DNA from 2 places in the Mammaliicoccus sp. D-M19 genome. Region 2 is predicted to be linked to the other one. Evidence: riboswitches for the same ligand, from Rfam matches in the RefSeq annotation. Region 2 holds a riboswitch; the other holds the start of a gene.

Region 1 (9,483 bases), on a different contig from region 2:
GAATTTGCACCAACACCTTTAAATGTAAATTCATCAATCCTTATATCGTTACCATACATAACGACTTGATCACCACTTTGGATTGTATCATCTACTTCAACGAACATGTGACTCATCATCAACCCTCTAATTGGATAGCGCTTTTGATTAATAAGCGCATCATGTTTCGCTCTTGTCTTAAGTATACCGTCTCCATAGCCAATATCAACTACAGCAATGTTACAATCTTTATCAGCTTTATATTGGAAACTATAACCACAAGTTTCTCCTTTTTTAATAGGGCGAACTTGTATCACATTTGCTGTGACAGTAAAGTTTTGTTCTGTAAGTGAAGTGGGGAGGGTACTATAAGGTCTTGAACCATAAAGTATAATACCGAGACGAGCGTGCGTATGTTGATTTAACAATCCGTCTTCTCGTACATAACTTGCACTATTTTGTGCATGAATAAATTTAAAGGCATAACCTAGGTCTAATATAAATGATAAACAATTAACCCAAGCTTGTCTTTCTGTTTCATATTCATCGCCACCGAATTCATCCGCATATCCGAAATGTGTCCAAATACCTTCCATAATCGCTTGCTCTGCAATAGGTAAGCTTTCATTATGTTTGAGTACTTGCAACATTTCATCTTGGTCTTTCAAACCAGAACGGTGTAAAAGATTTTCAAGTTCTAAATGTAATTTAATGCCCGCTAAATCTTCAATATGTTCATGATAGAATGTTAATGATGGTAACGTCATCGCAATGTTATGTGTCTTTAATGTTTCAAATTCAATAGAAGGGTTCATCAAAAAGATATTCACTTGTTTATCTATTTCACGAATTCTTACCGCTTCATGAAGTGATGTTGTACTGAATGTTTGAATACCTGCTTGAATAAAGGATTTAACTGCGAATTCTAGTCCAAAATGATAAGCATCGTTTTTCACGACAGCCATAACTTTGTTATCTTTAATAACATTTTTAGCATTTTTTATAAAATTTTGTTCATCAATCGTAATACGTGCTACCATTATTTGTCCGCTCCTTGATTTAATAGTGCTGTATAGTAATCAGCGACACTGATTAATACTTCTTCATCGAAATTGAGTCTATTTGTATGTAGACCATAAATATAATCTTTTTCAACATTGCGTGTTCCAAAAAAGACAAAATAACTTGGTGCTAATTGACGATAGAAACTAAAGTCTTCACCAAATAAATAAGGCTTTTCTAGTTCATGTAGTGTTAAGTCTAGGCTCGTTAAAGCTTCTTTAACACCCTCATATAATTGTGCATCATTTGTAGTAGGTGGATACCCTTCAGCAAAATCAACCGTACATGTCACACCAAATAACAATTCAACACTTTCTGCAATTTTTTGCATTTGATTTTTAACAATTTCAAGATCATTCGTATCATATGTACGAATCGTGCCTTCTAAGTAACCATTCTCTGGAACGGTATTAATGGCTTCGCCAACATTGAACTGTCCAACATGAACAATATTGCGATTTAAACCATTTAAATGAAATTGCTGAATTTGTGTAACTTGAGAAAGGACATGCATCATCGCTTCTGATGCTGCTTTACCATCTTCTTTACTGGCAACATGACTCGAGCTTCCTTTTAAGTAAAATCGATACTCTGTTGCACTAGCTGTAATTTCATCATTTTTAAAGGCTACTATGCCGACATCTTCAAATGGCATAATATGAACGCCATAAATTTGCTCTATATGATATTTATCAAACACGTTTGATTGGATTAATTGATTTGCACCGGCTTCAGTTTCTTCTGAAGGTTGGAATATAAATACTACATTATGCGGTAATTCACCTTTATCATATAAAGCTTTACAACGATGCGTAAAAAGCATTAACGCTGTCGTATGACCATCATGACCACATGCATGCATAACTTGATCAACCGTACTTTTATAAGGTACATCGTTTACTTCTTGAATAGGTAAGGCATCGATATCCGCTCGATACGCAATAGTATGACTCGAATTGCCTTCTAAATAACCAATGATACCCGTTTGAATAGGGCGTTCGTAAGGAATATTTAATTGTTTTAAGAAGTCTTCAATGTATGCAGTTGTCTCATATTCTTGCATACTTAACTCTGGATGTTGATGTAAGTATCTTCTTGTATTTTTCACAAATTCTAATTCAGACATTTAACTCAGTCCTTTGTATTATGTATAGAAAGAGGGAGCGGGATAGAAATTTCATTTAAGGAAAATGATATCGCAGTCCCGCCCCGACTAAAATGATATTATTGATTTAAATTACGTAAAGCAGATACAATTTCTTTTTTACCGTCTTGAACATCTGCTGATTGTTTAATAACTTTAGCCGGTGTACCAGCTACTACTGCGCCAGCCGGAACATCTTTAGTTACGATAGCACCAGCTGCAACGATTGCACCTTTGCCGACTCTAACACCTTCAAGGATAACAGCATTTGCACCGATTAATACGTCATCTTCAATTACTACAGGTGATGCACTTGGTGGTTCAATAACACCCGCTAATACTGATCCAGCACCAACGTGTACATTTTTACCAGTTGTTGCACGTCCACCTAAAGTAGCGTTCATATCTACCATTGTACCTTCACCAACAACAGCACCGATATTGATTGTAGCACCCATCATAACAACCGCACCGTCTTCAATAACTGCATGTTCTCTAATGAAAGCACCTGGTTCGATTCTTGCATTTGTATTTGTTAAGTCTTTTAATGGAATTGCTGAATTGCGACGATCATGTTCAATTTCTAAATCTGTAATAGCTGATTGATTCGCTTCATAAAAGCTCTTCCAATCTTTAGCATCACAGAAAATTGTTTTAGATGTTTCAGAACCAAATACTTTAAATGACTCTGGGAATTCAACATTTTCAAATGCGCCGTTTACATAAACCTTTAAAGGCGTTACTTTCTCTGCCTCACTAATATATTGTATAATTTCTTCTGCCGTAAAATCTTTAACCATGTTAAATTCTCTCCTCATTTAAATTATTGTATGTGTAATATCCGTTTTCTTTATTGACTAGAACATCTGCTACATTAATTGCGCCATTAGCGAAAATATCTTTAGACTGCGCACGATGTGTGATTTCAATCGTTTCGTCATGGCCAGCAAATAATACTTGATGTTCTCCAACAATTGTACCACCACGTTGTGAACTAATGCCAATTTCTGCAGGTTCACGTTTAATAGTTGATTCATGTCTATCATAAACTGGTACAGATTGTGCTCTTTTTTCTTTAATTGCATCATATAGTTGAACGAGTGTACCACTTGGTGCATCGACTTTCTTATTATGGTGCTTTTCTAACATTTCAATATCAAAGTCTTCTAATAATGGTAATGCATATTGAATAATTTCTTTGAGTATATGCACGCCATAGCTCATATTTGCGCTGAAAAATACAGGCATATTTTGAGATTTTTCTTTTAACTTTTCTATGATTTGTTCTTTTTCACCAGTCGTTGCGATAACTAAAGGTAATGTGAAGTCTTCTTCTAATAATGGCAATAATAATTCAGGATTAGAAAAGTCTATCGCCACATCCGCTTCTGGCGCTTCTGAAATAGATTCAAAAGCAGGGTAGGGATATGATTTCGTTGAATCCTTCACGACAACACCAACTATTTCGTTGTCTCTTTCTTCTGCTAATCTTGCGACGCGTTCATTCATTGCGCCATATCCGATTAATAATATCTTCATTGTTTTACACCATCTTTAAACTTAGTAAATGCTTCACTTAAAACTTTTCTTTCTTGTTCTTCCAATGCAACAAGCGGTAATCTTACTTCATAACAACCGAAACCTAATTCAGACGTTAATAACTTAATCGGCACTGGATTAACATCTACACTTAAGTGATTAAGTAATTCTGTAATATCACGATTTAAAGTGTTTGCTTGTTCTAATTGATCATTAACGACATAATCATATAATTGTTGTGTTTCTTGTGGTATAGCATTTGCTACAACTGAAATTAATCCCGCTCCGCCTAATTGATAGTAATCCAACATATTGTCATCATTACCACTATATAATGCAAAGTCACTTGGTAATTGTTGTTTTAAAGTTTTTGCATATTCTAAATCTCCTGTCGCATCTTTTAAAGCCACGATGTATGGATTTTCACTTAGTTTAAGCACCGTTTCAATATCTATCGTCATATTTGTTCTTGATGGGACATTATAAAGTACAACAGGTAATGCAACTTCATCCGCAATTTTTGTGAAATGCGCGATTAATCCACGCTGACTCGTCTTGTTGTAATAAGGTGTGATTAACATAATCGCATCAGCACCTAATTCTTTAGCTTTTATAGAAGCATCGATAGAAGCTTGCGTATTGTTTGTACCTGTACCTGCTATAACTGGAACACGGCCATTGACTTTTTTAATCCCACATTCTAATAACGTATTTCTTTCTTCTGTTGTAAGGGAAGGGTTCTCTGCTGTTGTTCCGTTAATAATAATACTTTTAACACCATTATCTATTAAAAATTCTATATGATTTTCAAAGGCTTCGTAGTCTACATCCTCATTTGTAAATGGTGTTGTAAGGGCAACGCCCACACCGTTAAAAATATGTGACATACTGAACACTCCTTATTATTTTTTATTTAATTCTAATACTTGTTCTAGCACTTGAACGGCATTTAAACTTGCACCTTTTAATAAGTTATCTGAAGTACACCAGATGTGGAATGTATTGTCTAAAGAATCATCTTTACGAATTCTTCCAACGAATACTTCATCTTTACCAGTAGAATGAATCGCTAGTGGATATTCATTATTTTCTACGTTATCTACTAAGACAACACGGTCATCTTCATTAAATAAGTTACGAATATCTTCAACAGTCGCTTCTTTATCTAAAGTTACGTTGATATGCACACTGTGGCTATCTTGAACAGGTACACGCACACAAGTTGCTGTTACATTTAAAGAAGGTTGATCTAAGATTTTTCTAGTTTCATCGATCATTTTTTGTTCTTCTTTTGTATAACCATCTTCTAAGAATACATCTATATGTGGTAACACATTATTATAAATTGGGTGAGGGTAGTTCTTTGGTGCTTCTCCTTTTTCACCATTAGCTAAATCTTCACGACCAGCTAAACCGGATCCTGATACAGCTTGATATGTTGTATAAGCAACACGTTTTAATCCGAATTGATCTAATAAAGGTTTTAAAGGTATAACTGATTGAATTGTTGAACAGTTAGGGTTTGCAATAATTTTACGATTTAATTTAGGTACATTCACTTCCGGAACGATTAAATCAATATCTTCATGCATACGCCATTGACTTGAATTATCGATTACAATTGCACCATGTTGTTCAAATAGTGGGGCGAATTTCTCGCTTGTACCACCTCCAGCACTCATAATAACGTAATCGAAATTGCCATCAGTTTTCTCTTCTGTCAATGCTTCAACCGTATAAGTTTTTCCTTGGAATTCGATTTTTATGCCTGCTGATCTAGGTGATGAAAATAATACAAGTTCATCAAATGGTACATTTTTTCTATCTAATACTTCTAATACTTTTTCTCCTACTAAACCTGTTGCGCCAACAACTGCTAATTTTGTCATTTTGTTCACTCCATCATTCATTATATATTAAATGCTTCACTTAAAGTTCGAACGGCAGTTTCTCCTAATTCACGATCAACAACATAAGAAATACTAATCTCAGAAGTTGTTGTTTGATAGAAGTTAATGTCATGACTAATTAAAGTGCGGAATGCTTTTGAAGCTATTCCTGACATATCTCTCATACCTGTTCCGATTACTGAAAGTTTAGCGTAGTTATCTCTCATTTTATAACGTAAATGAGGGTATTCCTCAGTAAGTTGTTCAATGATTTGTTCGATTTGATATACGTCTGAATCTTTAATCGTAAACGAAAGCTGTAATCCTTGTTGATTTTCAATTTGAGATATCATATCAACATTCATTGATTGTTCTTCTAATGAATCAAATAATTTCTGTAACAATGCAAAGTTTTGCATCGGATAAGTTAAAGTAACATGAATCATATGTGTATCAAGTGCGACTCCTGTAACTGCTTTTTTCTCTAATATCTCTGTTTGTGGCATAATCCATGTTCCTTTCACGTTTGATAATGTTCTACCAAGATATAATGGTATGTTATAATTTTTTGCAATTTCGACACTTCTAGATTCTAATACACCAGCACCTAAAGCACTCATTTCCATCATTTCTTCATATGAAACTTCATTGAGTAACTTTGCTTCTTTATAAATTCTAGGATCTGTTCCATATACACCATCAACATCAGTATATATTTCACAAGATGTATCTATACTTGCTGCAATGGCTACTGCAGTTGTATCAGAACCGCCGCGTCCTAAAGTCGTAATTTCTAGATGATCATTCACACCTTGAAATCCTGCAACGACAAGAATGTCATTTTTTTCAAAAGCTTCTTCAAAACGTAGTGCATCAATTTCTGCAATTTTACTTTTCAAATGATGACCAATCGTTTTAATTCCTGCTTGATATCCTGTCATTGCTTTCGTTTGAACACCAATATCATTCAATACCATTGATAAGTATGAAATGGTTTGTTGTTCTCCCGTCGTTAAAAGCATCGCTAAATGCTCATCTTTAGGTTGCGAAGTAAGTGAACTAATATTTTCAAGTAAAGAATCTGTCGTCTTACCCATAGCACTTACAACCACTACTAATTGTTCTCCATTATCAACACGTGATTTCAACATATGTGCGATATTTTTAATTTTGTCAAAATCACCAACGGACGTACCGCCAAATTTTAAAACACTCTGACTCAAAATAATTCCTCCTATAAATCGGAGACGAACGCTGTAATATAAATAAAAAAACAAGTTCGGCATTCGAACTTGTTTTAATTTATATATACAAGTGATGCACTCCATTATTCTTAAGATAATGACAGACAATTAGCTCTTAACCTAAATGTCCAACACCATATTTCTGCAAAAATACAATGTTTCGGCATCGCACCCTTTCACTCCTTTAAGATTGCAGTCCAGTAGGGGAGTTACTAATGATTGATGCGCCTCATCAAAAACATATTCAATTGGTATGCATTCATTATACATACAAAGAATATTGATGTAAAGAGAGAAAACTGATAATTTCAAAAAGTTCTTACTATTTAGACGATAAGCCCTAGAAATCAATATTCATTCATATTCATTTTAGAAGGTAATGGGGCGGTGTAGGTATTTTATAGGAATGGGGGGGATGTTGGTAAGAAAAGTAGGATTGTATTTATCTTGTTTTATCAGTCTTGATAAATAGGAGGACTGAACATTGCAAGTCAGCTCTCACTAGCTACATTGAACGCCAAAAACACCCCACATTACCTCATTTCCCCAAATAAAAAAGCTAGGACTTATAAAAATGTCCTAGCTTCTCTATATGAAAATTAGTTATAAACACCTTGATCTCTCAAGTATTCTTCATAACTGATTTCTTTAGAAATTGCGCCGTCTTCTTTGATTTCAATTACGCGGTTGGCGATTGTATTGATAAATTCAAAGTCATATGAAGTAAAGATTAATGATCCTTTGAAATTCTTCAAGCCATCATTGACTGCAGTGATACTTTCTAAGTCTAAGTGGTTTGTTGGTTCATCTAGTAATAATACGTTAGAGTTTGATAACATCATTTTACTTAACATACATCTTACTTTTTCTCCACCTGAAAGGACACTTGCTTTTTTCTTAACTTCTTCACCACTAAATAACATACGTCCAAGGAATCCTCTTAAGAATGTTTCTGTTTGTTCTTCTGGTGGTGCATATTGTCTTAACCAGTCAACTAAGTTCATTTCAATACCTTCGAAATAATCTGAGTTATCTTTTGGTAAGTATGATTGTGTTGTTGTAACGCCCCATTTAACTGTTCCTTCATCTGGTTCAAGTTCACCAGCTAAAATACGAAGTAGGGTTGTTTTAGCAATCTCACTTTCTCCAATTAATACAGCTTTATCATTTGGATTCATTGTAAATGAAACGTTATTTAATACTTTTTGACCGTCAATTGTTTTTGAAACACCTTGAACTTGTAATAAGTCGTTACCGATTTCTCGTTCAATTGTGAAATTAACGAATGGATAACGTCTTGATGATGGTTGAATGTCATCGAGTTCAATTTTTTCAAGCATTTTCTTACGGCTTGTTGCTTGTTTAGATTTAGAAGCGTTCGCACTAAATCTAGCAATAAAGTCTTGTAATTCTTTAATGCGTTCTTCTTTTTTCTTGTTTTGGTCTTGAGCCATTTGAGAAGCAAGTTGACTTGATTGATACCAGAAGTCATAGTTTCCGACAAATAGTTTAATTTTGCCGTAATCTAAGTCAGCTATATGTGTACAGACATTGTTTAAGAAATGTCTATCATGTGATACGACGATAACTGTATTCTCAAAGTTAATTAAGAAATCTTCTAACCAAGCAATCGCTTTAATATCTAAACCGTTTGTAGGCTCATCGAGTAATAGAACATCTGGCTCACCAAATAAACTTTGAGCAAGAAGTACTTTTACTTTTTGGTTGTTTTCTAATTCAGACATCATTTTGTCATGTAATTCGTCTTTAATACCTAAACCTGAAAGTAATACAGATGCATCCGCTTCTGCATTCCATCCGTTCATTTCAGCAAACTCACCTTCAAGTTCTGCTGCACGCATACCATCTTCATCTGAGAAATCTGGTTTCATATAAATTTCATTTTTCTCAGTCATAACTTGCCATAATTTTTCATGGCCTTTTAATACAACATCAATCACTTTTTCATCTTCGTGCGCAAAGTGATCCTGTTTTAATACTGCTAAACGTTCATCTTTACCAAGTGAAACGTGACCTGATTGAGAATCTAATTCGCCTGATAATACTTTTAAGAACGTTGATTTTCCAGCTCCATTAGCACCGATAAGTCCGTAACAGTTACCTGGTGTGAACTTAATATTTACATCTTCAAAAAGCTTACGATCACCGAAACGTAAACTTACATTCGTAACTTGTAACATTAAATGACTCCTTTTCATTAATACTTCTACCGATGAATTATATCATAAATGAAACAAAAATGGGCAAGAGTTTGAACAGTCGTTACACGAAGCAAAATGCATGTTATAATGAATAAACGAAAAACATATGAATGGAGAATGACATGGCACACGAAAAAGATACGCTTGTAGGTCGCATAGACTTTTTAAAAGTGGATAGATTGGAAGGTTCAACTTATCATTTACTTGGACCAAATAGCGAACCTATTAAAATGAATGCTTCAGAAGTCGAAGATGACGATCAATTAGAAATCGGTGAAGATTATAGTTTCTTTGTATATCCAAGCCGATCTGGAGAATTATTTGCAACACAAAACATGCCAACTATTACAAAAGACCGTTATGATTGGGTAAAAGTATTGAGAGTAGACCGTGATGGTGCTGCA
Region 2 (9,483 bases):
GAACGAATGCATAATGCACCCGTTCTCATCCATAAACTTTAAAGGTTTATTGTACCTGCTAACTGCTTTACGCGTCACTACAGGTGAGAAGCGGGTATGCTTCTACTTGGTCCGTTTCGTATTCAACAAAACTTATCTTACCAATTATAAACCCTTATGTCAATGTTTATTTAATATTCTTTTCAAATTCTTTCATATCCACATCTTGACTTAAGTCAACTTTATCAAGTGGAATCATTTTAGTTCTGTATTTTAGTTTATGAAAAATATAAAACGCTAAAAATACAGGAATACCCATATAAGTAATAAAGAATCTTCTTGGTTCGAATTCACCAGTTTGGATGAAATCAACATCTTGCCCTACGATTACAATTGCACATAATACAAAAGCAAACAATGGACCAAATGGGAACCATTTAGCTTTATATTTTAATTTTGTCTTATCATAATCTTGTAGATCAAATGCTCTTCTAAATCTATAATGACTGATTGCGATTCCTAACCATGCAATAAAGCCAGTCATACCTGAAGCAGCAATAATATATTCATATGCGCCACCACTTAAATGCTCAATTGCAAATATAAGAACAACAACTACTGCTGTTGCAAATAATGCTGTGTAAGGTACACCTGATTTATTTGTTTTTGAAAATACTGGTGAAGCTAATTTATCTTTACTCATTGAAAATAGCATTCTAACTGAAGCATACATACCAGAGTTACCTGCTGATAATACTGAAGTTAAAATGACAGCATTCATAAATGAAGCTGCAAATGCTAAACCAGCATTCTCAAATACAAGAGTAAATGGTGATTTCGCAATTTCGTCTCCACCCATTAAGTTTGGATTTGTATAAGGAATAATCATACCAATTACAAAGATTGCTAAAATATAAAATAATAAAATTCTCCAGAATACTTGTTTAATCGCTTTAGGTACTGCTCTTTCAGGATTTTCAGATTCTCCAGCTGTAATACCAATCAACTCGGTACCTTGGAATGAGAATCCTGCAACTAAGAATACACCTAATACAAGTAAGAAAGTATTAACATTCGAGTCACCTAAGAACGGTGCGTCACCTGCTACAAAGTTATCGAAACCTAAGTATTCGCCACCTAATAAGCCGAATATCGTTAATAAACCTACACCAATGAAAATAATAACTGTCGCTACTTTAATAAATGCAAACCAGTATTCACTTTCCCCGTATACTCTAACTGAAAGTGCATTAAGGCCAAATATAATAACCATAAAAATGACACTCCATAACCATGATGGAACGATTTCTAGTGGTTCCCAATAACTCACAACTTGAGATGCAATTGTGATATCAGCTGCAACTGTGATAACCCAGTTAAACCAATAGTTCCATCCTAAAGCAAATCCTAGTGATGGATCGACAAATCGTGTTGCGTAAGTACTAAAAGAACCAGAGACTGGTAAATAAGTTGCCATTTCTCCTAATGATGTCATAAGGAAGAAGACCATCAAGCCAACTATTGCATATGCTAGTAATGCACCACCCGGTCCAGCATCTCTAATCGCTCCGCCAGAAGTCATAAATAAACCTGTACCAATACAACCACCGATGGCTATCATAGAGATATGTCTATCTTTGAGTTTCCTTTGAATATTGTTCGTTGATTTTTCTTGATTCATTGCTATTTCCTTTCTCCATTCCACAATCGAGCCACTAAAAAAGTCGCATATCTCAAGAGATATGCGACCGATATATGAACATTCCATACAAATTGGTAGCACATCACTTAGTGTGACAGTCCAGTATCTATTAAACACTGGCCCAACAAATCATATTATGGATATGATTTGTTTCGGCGATGCACCCTTTCGTTATTTCAACATACGCGCCATTACGCTTCTGAATAATTACTCTTGAGCATCGCAACCTCTAACTCATTACTGAGGAATATTTAATTAAATTTCACTATTAAAACTATACCCGATGATTCCAGAAATTTCAATAGGCTATTACTTTTTTAGTCGAATTTCATCCACAATATTCCAGATAAACTCGTCTTTTTCAACTGTTTTTGAATCTTTTGATCCGTATTGACGTACATTTACTTCTTGGTTTTCAACTTCTTTATCACCAACAACGATTTGGTACGGTATTTTTTGCATTTGAGCTTCACGAATTTTATATCCCATTTTCTCGTTACGGTCATCAATATGAACACGTACACCTTGAGATTTCAATTCATCATTTAATGCTCTTGCATAATCGTAATGTAAGTCAACATTTACAGGTATAATTTCCACTTGTCTTGGTGCTAACCAAAGTGGGAATGCACCTTTAGTTTCTTCTATTAAGAATGCAGTAAATCTTTCCATTGTAGAAATAACGCCCCTATGAATAACAACTGGACGATGTTCTTCACCATCATTACCAATGTAAGTTAAATCAAATTTTTGTGGTAATAAGAAGTCTAATTGTGCAGTAGATAAAGTTTCTTCTTTACCCATTGCTGTTTTAACTTGAACGTCTAATTTAGGACCATAGAATGCCGCTTCACCGATTGCTTCTTCATATGGTAATGCCATTTCATCGATTACTTCTTTAAGAACTGCTTGCGCTTTATTCCACATTTCGTCATCATCGAAGTATTTTTCTTTATCTTCAGGATCACGATAACTTAATCTGAATGTATAGTCCTCGAATCCGAAATCTTTATACACATCAAGAATCATATTAACAACGCGTTTAAATTCTTCTTTAATTTGGTCTGGACGAACAAAGATATGTGCGTCATTTAAAGTCATACCTCTTACACGTTGTAATCCAGATACTGCACCACTTGCTTCATATCTATGCATCATACCTAATTCTGCTATACGAATTGGTAACTCTCTATATGAATGACGACTATTTTTATAAATCATCATGTGATGTGGACAGTTCATAGGTCTAAGCACAAGTTCTTCATTGCCTAAATCCATTGTAGGGAACATATCTTCGTGATAGTGATCCCAATGTCCAGATTTCTTATAGAATTCTACATTAGCCATAATTGGTGTATAAACGTGGTCATAACCCATAGCGACTTCTTTATCTACAATATAACGTTCTAATTCACGTCTAATAGTTGCGCCATTTGGTAACCATAAAGGTAAGCCAGCACCTACATCTTGATTAGTTGTAAATAATTCTAATTCTCTACCGATTTTACGGTGATCACGTTCTTTTCTTTCTTCTAATACTTTCAAGTATGCTTTTAAGTCTTTTTTATCAAAGAATGCTGTTCCATAAATACGTTGCAACATCTTATTGTTTGAGTCACCTCTCCAATAAGCACCTGCAGTAGATAATAATTTGAATTCTTTAATTTTTGAAGTTGAAGGCACATGTACACCGCGACATAAATCTGTAAATTCACCTTGAGAATAAAGTGTTACATTTTCATCTTCAGGAATAGCATCAATTAATTCTAATTTATATTCATCATTTTTAAAGAATGCTTTCGCTTCATCTCGACTTACAACTTTACGTTCAATTTTAAAGTTTTCATTCACAATTTGTTTCATTTCTTTTTCGATTGTTTCAAAGTCGTCACTAGAAATTTTATGTTCTGTATCTACATCGTAGTAGAACCCACCTTCGATTACAGGACCTACGCCAAACTTCACATCACCATATAACCTTTGTAAAGCTTGTGCCATTAAATGTGCAGTTGAATGTCTTAACACTTCCAAAGCTTCATCGCTTCCAGGTGTAACAATTTCAATTTCCCCATCATTTTCTAAAGGTCTTGTTAAATCTACTAATTGTCCATTAAATTTACCTGCTACAGCTTTCTTTCTTAAACCTGGACTAATGGATTGTGCGATTTCTTCAGTAGTTGTGCCTTGTTCAAACCCTTTCACATTACCATCCGGAAACTTAATATTTATCTCACTCATAACGACTTCCTCCTCTTTTTTATTAAAGAACACAAAAAAGAGACCTCATCCAAAGGGACGAAATCTCTCGCGGTACCACCCTCATTAACGCACTTAACGTATAAGTACGATAACTCTACATAAGATAACGGTCTTGAGCCGAATGTGGATTAACACATCATGTATTGAGGGAGTAACTATTTATATTGCATTATCTCAATTTCAGCTCAATGAGACTCTCTGTGAATGCTTTATAGACGTCATGTCCTCTAAATTTGTATATTCATTTACGATAATTCAATTATACAACTCTACTGTAAAATATCAAGCTAAAATTAAGCGCGATAGTTTTTACCATCTAATTCATATGGTTCAGAGATTGTTTTGATGCGTTCCATAATTCGACTAGCTTTTGTAATCTCTGCACCTTGTCGTGTTTTGCTCAAATGGAATTCTAATTCATCAAAGTTAAAATTCGAACTAAAGAATGTCGGTAATTTATGGACCATTCTATAATGCAATAATGGACCCAATATTTCATCACGAACCCATGGCGTCAGTTCTTCAGCACCGATATCATCTAGCATCAACACTTTAGCTTCACGTGCCGCTTCAAATCGACTACTGAACGATCCATCATTAAATCCATTTTTAAGCACTCTAATAAATTCAGGTAAATATATAATCGTTGAAGGTTGCTTTTTAACTTTTAACTGATTCGAAATTGCACCTAATATATACGATTTACCCGTTCCGAATGGACCATGTATATATAGCCCTTTAACTTCTTCACCTGCTACAATTTTATTACAAATATCCATAGCTTTCTTAATGATTTGCATACGAGACTCATTTTCGATGTATATATCTTTAATTGTCGCTTTCAACGTTTCTTCTGGCATTTGGAATGATGTAACTAAACTTGATTCAAACCTTTGTTCATCGTATTCGATTTTGTTCGGACAAGGTAAGTATCTCGTTTTGATATGGTCATTCTCAATGTATAGTTCAGGTACATGACCTTTCACAAAGTTGATACAAGTGCCATAACTACCACATTTCTCACAACATTTCGATTGATCTTTATACGCTTGTAATTGATCTAAATCTCTATCAATCATTTCGTTCGTTAATTCAGATTGATGTTCTTCTAAAAATGCCTTTACCTCTTTATGAGACAATGTATCTTTTTTAATTTTTTCTAATCGTTTTTGAAAATCTTTATTTTGTTTTAAATGTTGTCCAAGTGGTTCCATTATTGATCACCTTCTTTCCAAAAAGCTTCCATTTCTTTTTGAAGCGCTTGTTTTCTTTTTTCAAACGCAGCATCAGATTCATGATCATTTTGTATTTCTTCTTTAGTTGATTCAGAAGATTTTTGTTTTAATAACCATTCTGGTGTTTTTTCAATTGATTTTAATTTATAAGGGTTATTTGCATTATTTTTACGTTCTTTTTTCTTCTCAGCTTTTTGTTTATCAAGATTTTTAACATAATGATAGGCTTCTTCAGCTGAGGATAATTTAAGTTTCTTCCAATTCGAAGCAATTTCTTCAATATACGATTTCGGTAATTGCATATTATTTTTAAACATTACATACTCTAACAAGATGTTAATAACACCGTATGGTAATTTTTCGCGTGTAATAATATCTTCAACAGTTCTCTTTTGTGCAATTGTCGGTTCAGACTGCGTAAATGATGATAACACTTCTATTGGACTTGTCGTATCCAACAGTTCAAACCAAGACAACAAAGAGTTCACTTCACCGTTTTCAGAATGTATATTTGTTTTAGGTTTTTCTTTTTTTAAATCTAATGTTGGCAGTTCACCTTCATGTTCTATTTGATAGATTGTACGTGCATGTTTTCTTAAATCTTGTAATGAAATCGTTTGGTTTTCTGTAATGGATTTTAAGATAATAGACTTCATTTCAACCGGTGTAATACCATATAAAGTAGCAATTTGTATGATTACTTCTTTTGTCTGTTTACTTAAAATTTCTTTAGAAATAAAATGATTACTCAATAATAATTCTAACATTTCAAAATCAAATTGAACGTCTGACAAATCGAGGCCTTTACTTTTATATTCGGGTCGAATATTGATATCATCTTGTTGTTCAACATTCGTCAACTTTGGCACTTTAAAGACATCAGTAAAGCTCTTTGTTACTTCATGAAAGCCTTCTGTTGTCACACTGTCATCTTTATATCTATTTTTTAACCTAATATATCTCGCCTTACCAATTTGTTGATATAAAAATACAGATAATAAAGGATCATTAAAGAATTGCTCTGCTGTAGCAGGTTGCTCTAATTGATAAATAAATGATTGTGCTTCTTGATTCGTTTTAAAATATGTCTTAAGTAAGCCGATACCTTCTAACAAGTCTAAAGCATCTCTAAAGCTAGACAGATTAATTCTTAAATCATTCATAATTGTATAATGATTATACGCTTCTGCTTCATGATGATAATTAAACTGCGATAAATATAAATAAACACCAATTGCATCAGTTCCAATTAATGGCGTATATAAACTAACTAATATATCTTGATGTACATGTGTATAATTATAATTCGATTTAACATAGAAGCCATCACTTGGCTTGATACCACTAAAATATTCCGCCATTAATACTCACCTTACTTTCGGTCTTTCAATATGCCTTGCATAGACTTTAATAATTGATCGACATCTTTAAATTCTCTATATACTGACGCAAATCTTACATAAGATACTTGATCGACATCCATTAAATGTTCCATAACTTTTTCACCGATATCATTTGAAGATACTTCTGTATTACCTTCAGATCTTAATTCCTTTTCAACTTGATTTGTGATTTCTTCTAATTTTTGATAAGCAACTGGTCTTTTTTCACAAGAACGTACTAAACCGTTTAATATTTTATCTCTATTAAATGTTTGTCTTGCGCCGTCTTTTTTTACGACGATTAAAGGTGTGAGCTCTACCCTTTCAAAAGTTGTGAAACGAAATCCACATGATTCACATTCTCTTCGTCTTCTAATTGCCACTAAATCATCCGCGTGTCTAGAATCTACAACTTTAGAATTTTCATATTTACAGTTTGGACATCTCATTCGTTTCACCCCTCATATACTTATTACATAGGTTGATTATACAGTAGTTTGTTATTTTTTTAAACGCTCACTACTTTTCAAAATGCACTTATAGATACTTAACAGTATTATTATTCAATAAAAAACGTAATGCGGTATTTAATTTACCACATTACGTTTTAAATGTAACTTATATCACTTATGAAATTTTTTGTTCTCTCACTTCTGAAAGTATTTGAGCAATTTGTTCTGCAAGTTCAACAACTCTCATTGAGTAGCCCCATTCATTGTCATACCAAGCGAGTACTTTCACTTTATTATCTGCAATGACCATTGTAGATTGTTCGTCAACGATTGCTGAATGTGGATTCGTTTTGAAATCAATTGAAACAAGTGGTTCATCATTAATATCCATTATCCCTTTTAATGGTCCATTACTAGCTTGACGTAATGCTGCATTTACTTCTTCAACTGTTACATTTTGTTTTAAATCTACAACTAAATCAACAAGTGAAACATTAGAAGTTGGAACTCTTAATGCCATTCCATGCATTTTCCCTTCTAATTCAGGGAGTACAAGTGACAATGCTTTTGCTGCACCTGTTGAAGTTGGAATGATACTATCCGTACAAGAACGTGCTCTTCTCAAATCTTTATGAGGATTGTCTAAGTTCTTTTGGTCATTTGTAAATGCATGTACAGTTGTCATTAAACCATTTTCGATTCCAAATGTGTCATTTAAAACTTTGGCTACCGGGCTTAAACAATTCGTTGTACAAGATGCATTTGAAACAATATCATAATCATTTAAATCAAGTGCATCATCATTTACACCTCTAACAATTGTTTGAACATGGCCACCTTTAGATGGTCCTGTTAAAATAACTTTCTTAGCGCCAGCGTCAATATGTGCAATAGCTTTATCTCCATGATTAAATTTACCAGTTGCTTCTATAACAATATCAATTCCTAAAGTTCCCCACGGTAATAATTTAGGATCTCTTTCAGATACAAGTAAAATTTTATGACCATCAATGATGATGCCATCTTCAACTGCTTTAATTTCTCCATCTAATTTGCCATGTGTAGAATCATACTTAATTAAATGAGCAATTGTTTCTGGTGGATATGAAGCATTAATAGCCACAATATTTAAATCATTTGATTTAAGTGCACCTCTTAAGACCATTCTTCCAATTCTTCCTAAACCATTAATTGCGATATTTTTCTTCATAGTCGAGAACTCCTTTTAATGTGATATACTATTTATTGCAATTAGTATATCACATTAAAAGTTTGTTGAAAACGTTTTCTATTATCTTTTTCTTAAATAAATTAAAAAAGTAGATGAATAACAAATGCTATCCATCCACTTTCATATCAAGCTTATTTAATTTTAAAGATTTAATGCCTTACTTTTAAGCAAATCATTAATATTATGACGTAAGTCGTCTAAAGTTCCATTGTTATCAATAATACAATCAGCTAATGATTTCTTTTCATCTATTGGTATTTGTGATTGAATTCTTGCTTCTGCTTCTTCATCACTTAACTGATTACGTTCTTTAAGACGTAATATTTGAGTTTCTTGATTTGTATAAACTAACCAAGTTTCATCGACTGTATTTTGCAGTTTGTTCTCAAACAATAACGGAATATCCATTATGACATTTTTACCATTACTTAATGCCTCTTCTTTTTCTTTATCCATTATTGTTCTTACTATCGGATGAATAATATTGTTTAGTTTTTCTCGCATTGTTGGATCTTTGAATACGATAGATCCAACATATTGTCTATTCATTTCACCATCTATAATTGCTTCTTCTCCAAATACTTCTTTAACTTGTTGTAGACCAACGCTTCCTTTTTCGACTGCTTTTCGACTAGCTACATCGGCATCTACTATACAAAATCCTTTATCTTTTAAAATATGAGATACTGTAGACTTTCCAGTTGCAATACCTCCAGTTAAACCTATTACTTTCGCCATTTTTACACCTACTTTTGACAATTTGGACAATAGTGCGTGTTTCTTGTGGCAATGACTTTTTGTAATACTTGCCCACCACATTGGCCGCACACTTTTTTACCATATATTCTATGCTTTTCTTGCATTGTCCCTTTTTCACCATCTGCATTGTAGTAATCAGATATACTTGAACCACCGTTATCGATACCCTCTTGTAACACGTTAACCACTTCATCAAAGACCACTTTACACTCTTTTGAAGTTAAGTCTTTCACTGGTCTCATTGGAAGAACACCTGCTCTTAGCAAAGCTTCACAAGCATAAATGTTACCGCAACCTGAAATAACTGTATGGTCCAATATCGCGACTTTAATTGGTTTATTTATAAATTTATTTGACATTACTTTATTTAAGTAATGTTGGTAAGCTTCTTCAACAAACGGTTCTGGTGCAATCTTTAAGACTGAAGGATATTCACTTAAATCTTCTAATGCTCTTAATTCACCGAACCTTCTAATATCTGTGT

Evidence for each region. A riboswitch is a leader RNA that binds a small molecule or an ion and turns the genes downstream of it on or off. The one in region 2 is predicted to bind lysine.
Region 1: it holds a riboswitch for lysine, as region 2 does, so the genes downstream of both, LQ675_RS10605 (aspartate kinase) here and LQ675_RS06740 (amino acid permease) in region 2, are expected to answer to the same signal.

Annotation. Positions count from the first base shown of each region.
Region 1 is NZ_JAJNHW010000005.1:36,349-45,831, forward strand. It holds gene alr (alanine racemase) at 1-1,019, opposite strand, end outside; gene LQ675_RS10580 (M20 metallopeptidase family protein) at 1,019-2,167, opposite strand; gene dapD (2,3,4,5-tetrahydropyridine-2,6-dicarboxylate N-acetyltransferase) at 2,266-2,985, opposite strand; gene dapB (4-hydroxy-tetrahydrodipicolinate reductase) at 2,987-3,724, opposite strand; gene dapA (4-hydroxy-tetrahydrodipicolinate synthase) at 3,721-4,611, opposite strand; gene LQ675_RS10600 (aspartate-semialdehyde dehydrogenase) at 4,627-5,613, opposite strand; gene LQ675_RS10605 (aspartate kinase) at 5,634-6,836, opposite strand; lysine riboswitch at 6,923-7,098, opposite strand; gene LQ675_RS10610 (ABC-F family ATP-binding cassette domain-containing protein) at 7,457-9,058, opposite strand; gene LQ675_RS10615 (CvfB family protein) at 9,202-9,483, shown strand, end outside.
Region 2 is NZ_JAJNHW010000002.1:237,218-246,700, reverse strand. It holds ribosomal protein L20 leader region at 1-114, opposite strand, end outside; gene LQ675_RS06740 (amino acid permease) at 167-1,660, opposite strand; lysine riboswitch at 1,749-1,921, opposite strand; gene thrS (threonine--tRNA ligase) at 1,991-3,919, opposite strand; gene dnaI (primosomal protein DnaI) at 4,234-5,154, opposite strand; gene LQ675_RS06725 (replicative helicase loading/DNA remodeling protein DnaB) at 5,154-6,536, opposite strand; gene nrdR (transcriptional regulator NrdR) at 6,548-7,006, opposite strand; gene LQ675_RS06715 (glyceraldehyde-3-phosphate dehydrogenase) at 7,185-8,219, opposite strand; gene coaE (dephospho-CoA kinase) at 8,382-8,978, opposite strand; gene mutM (DNA-formamidopyrimidine glycosylase) at 8,987-9,483, opposite strand, start outside.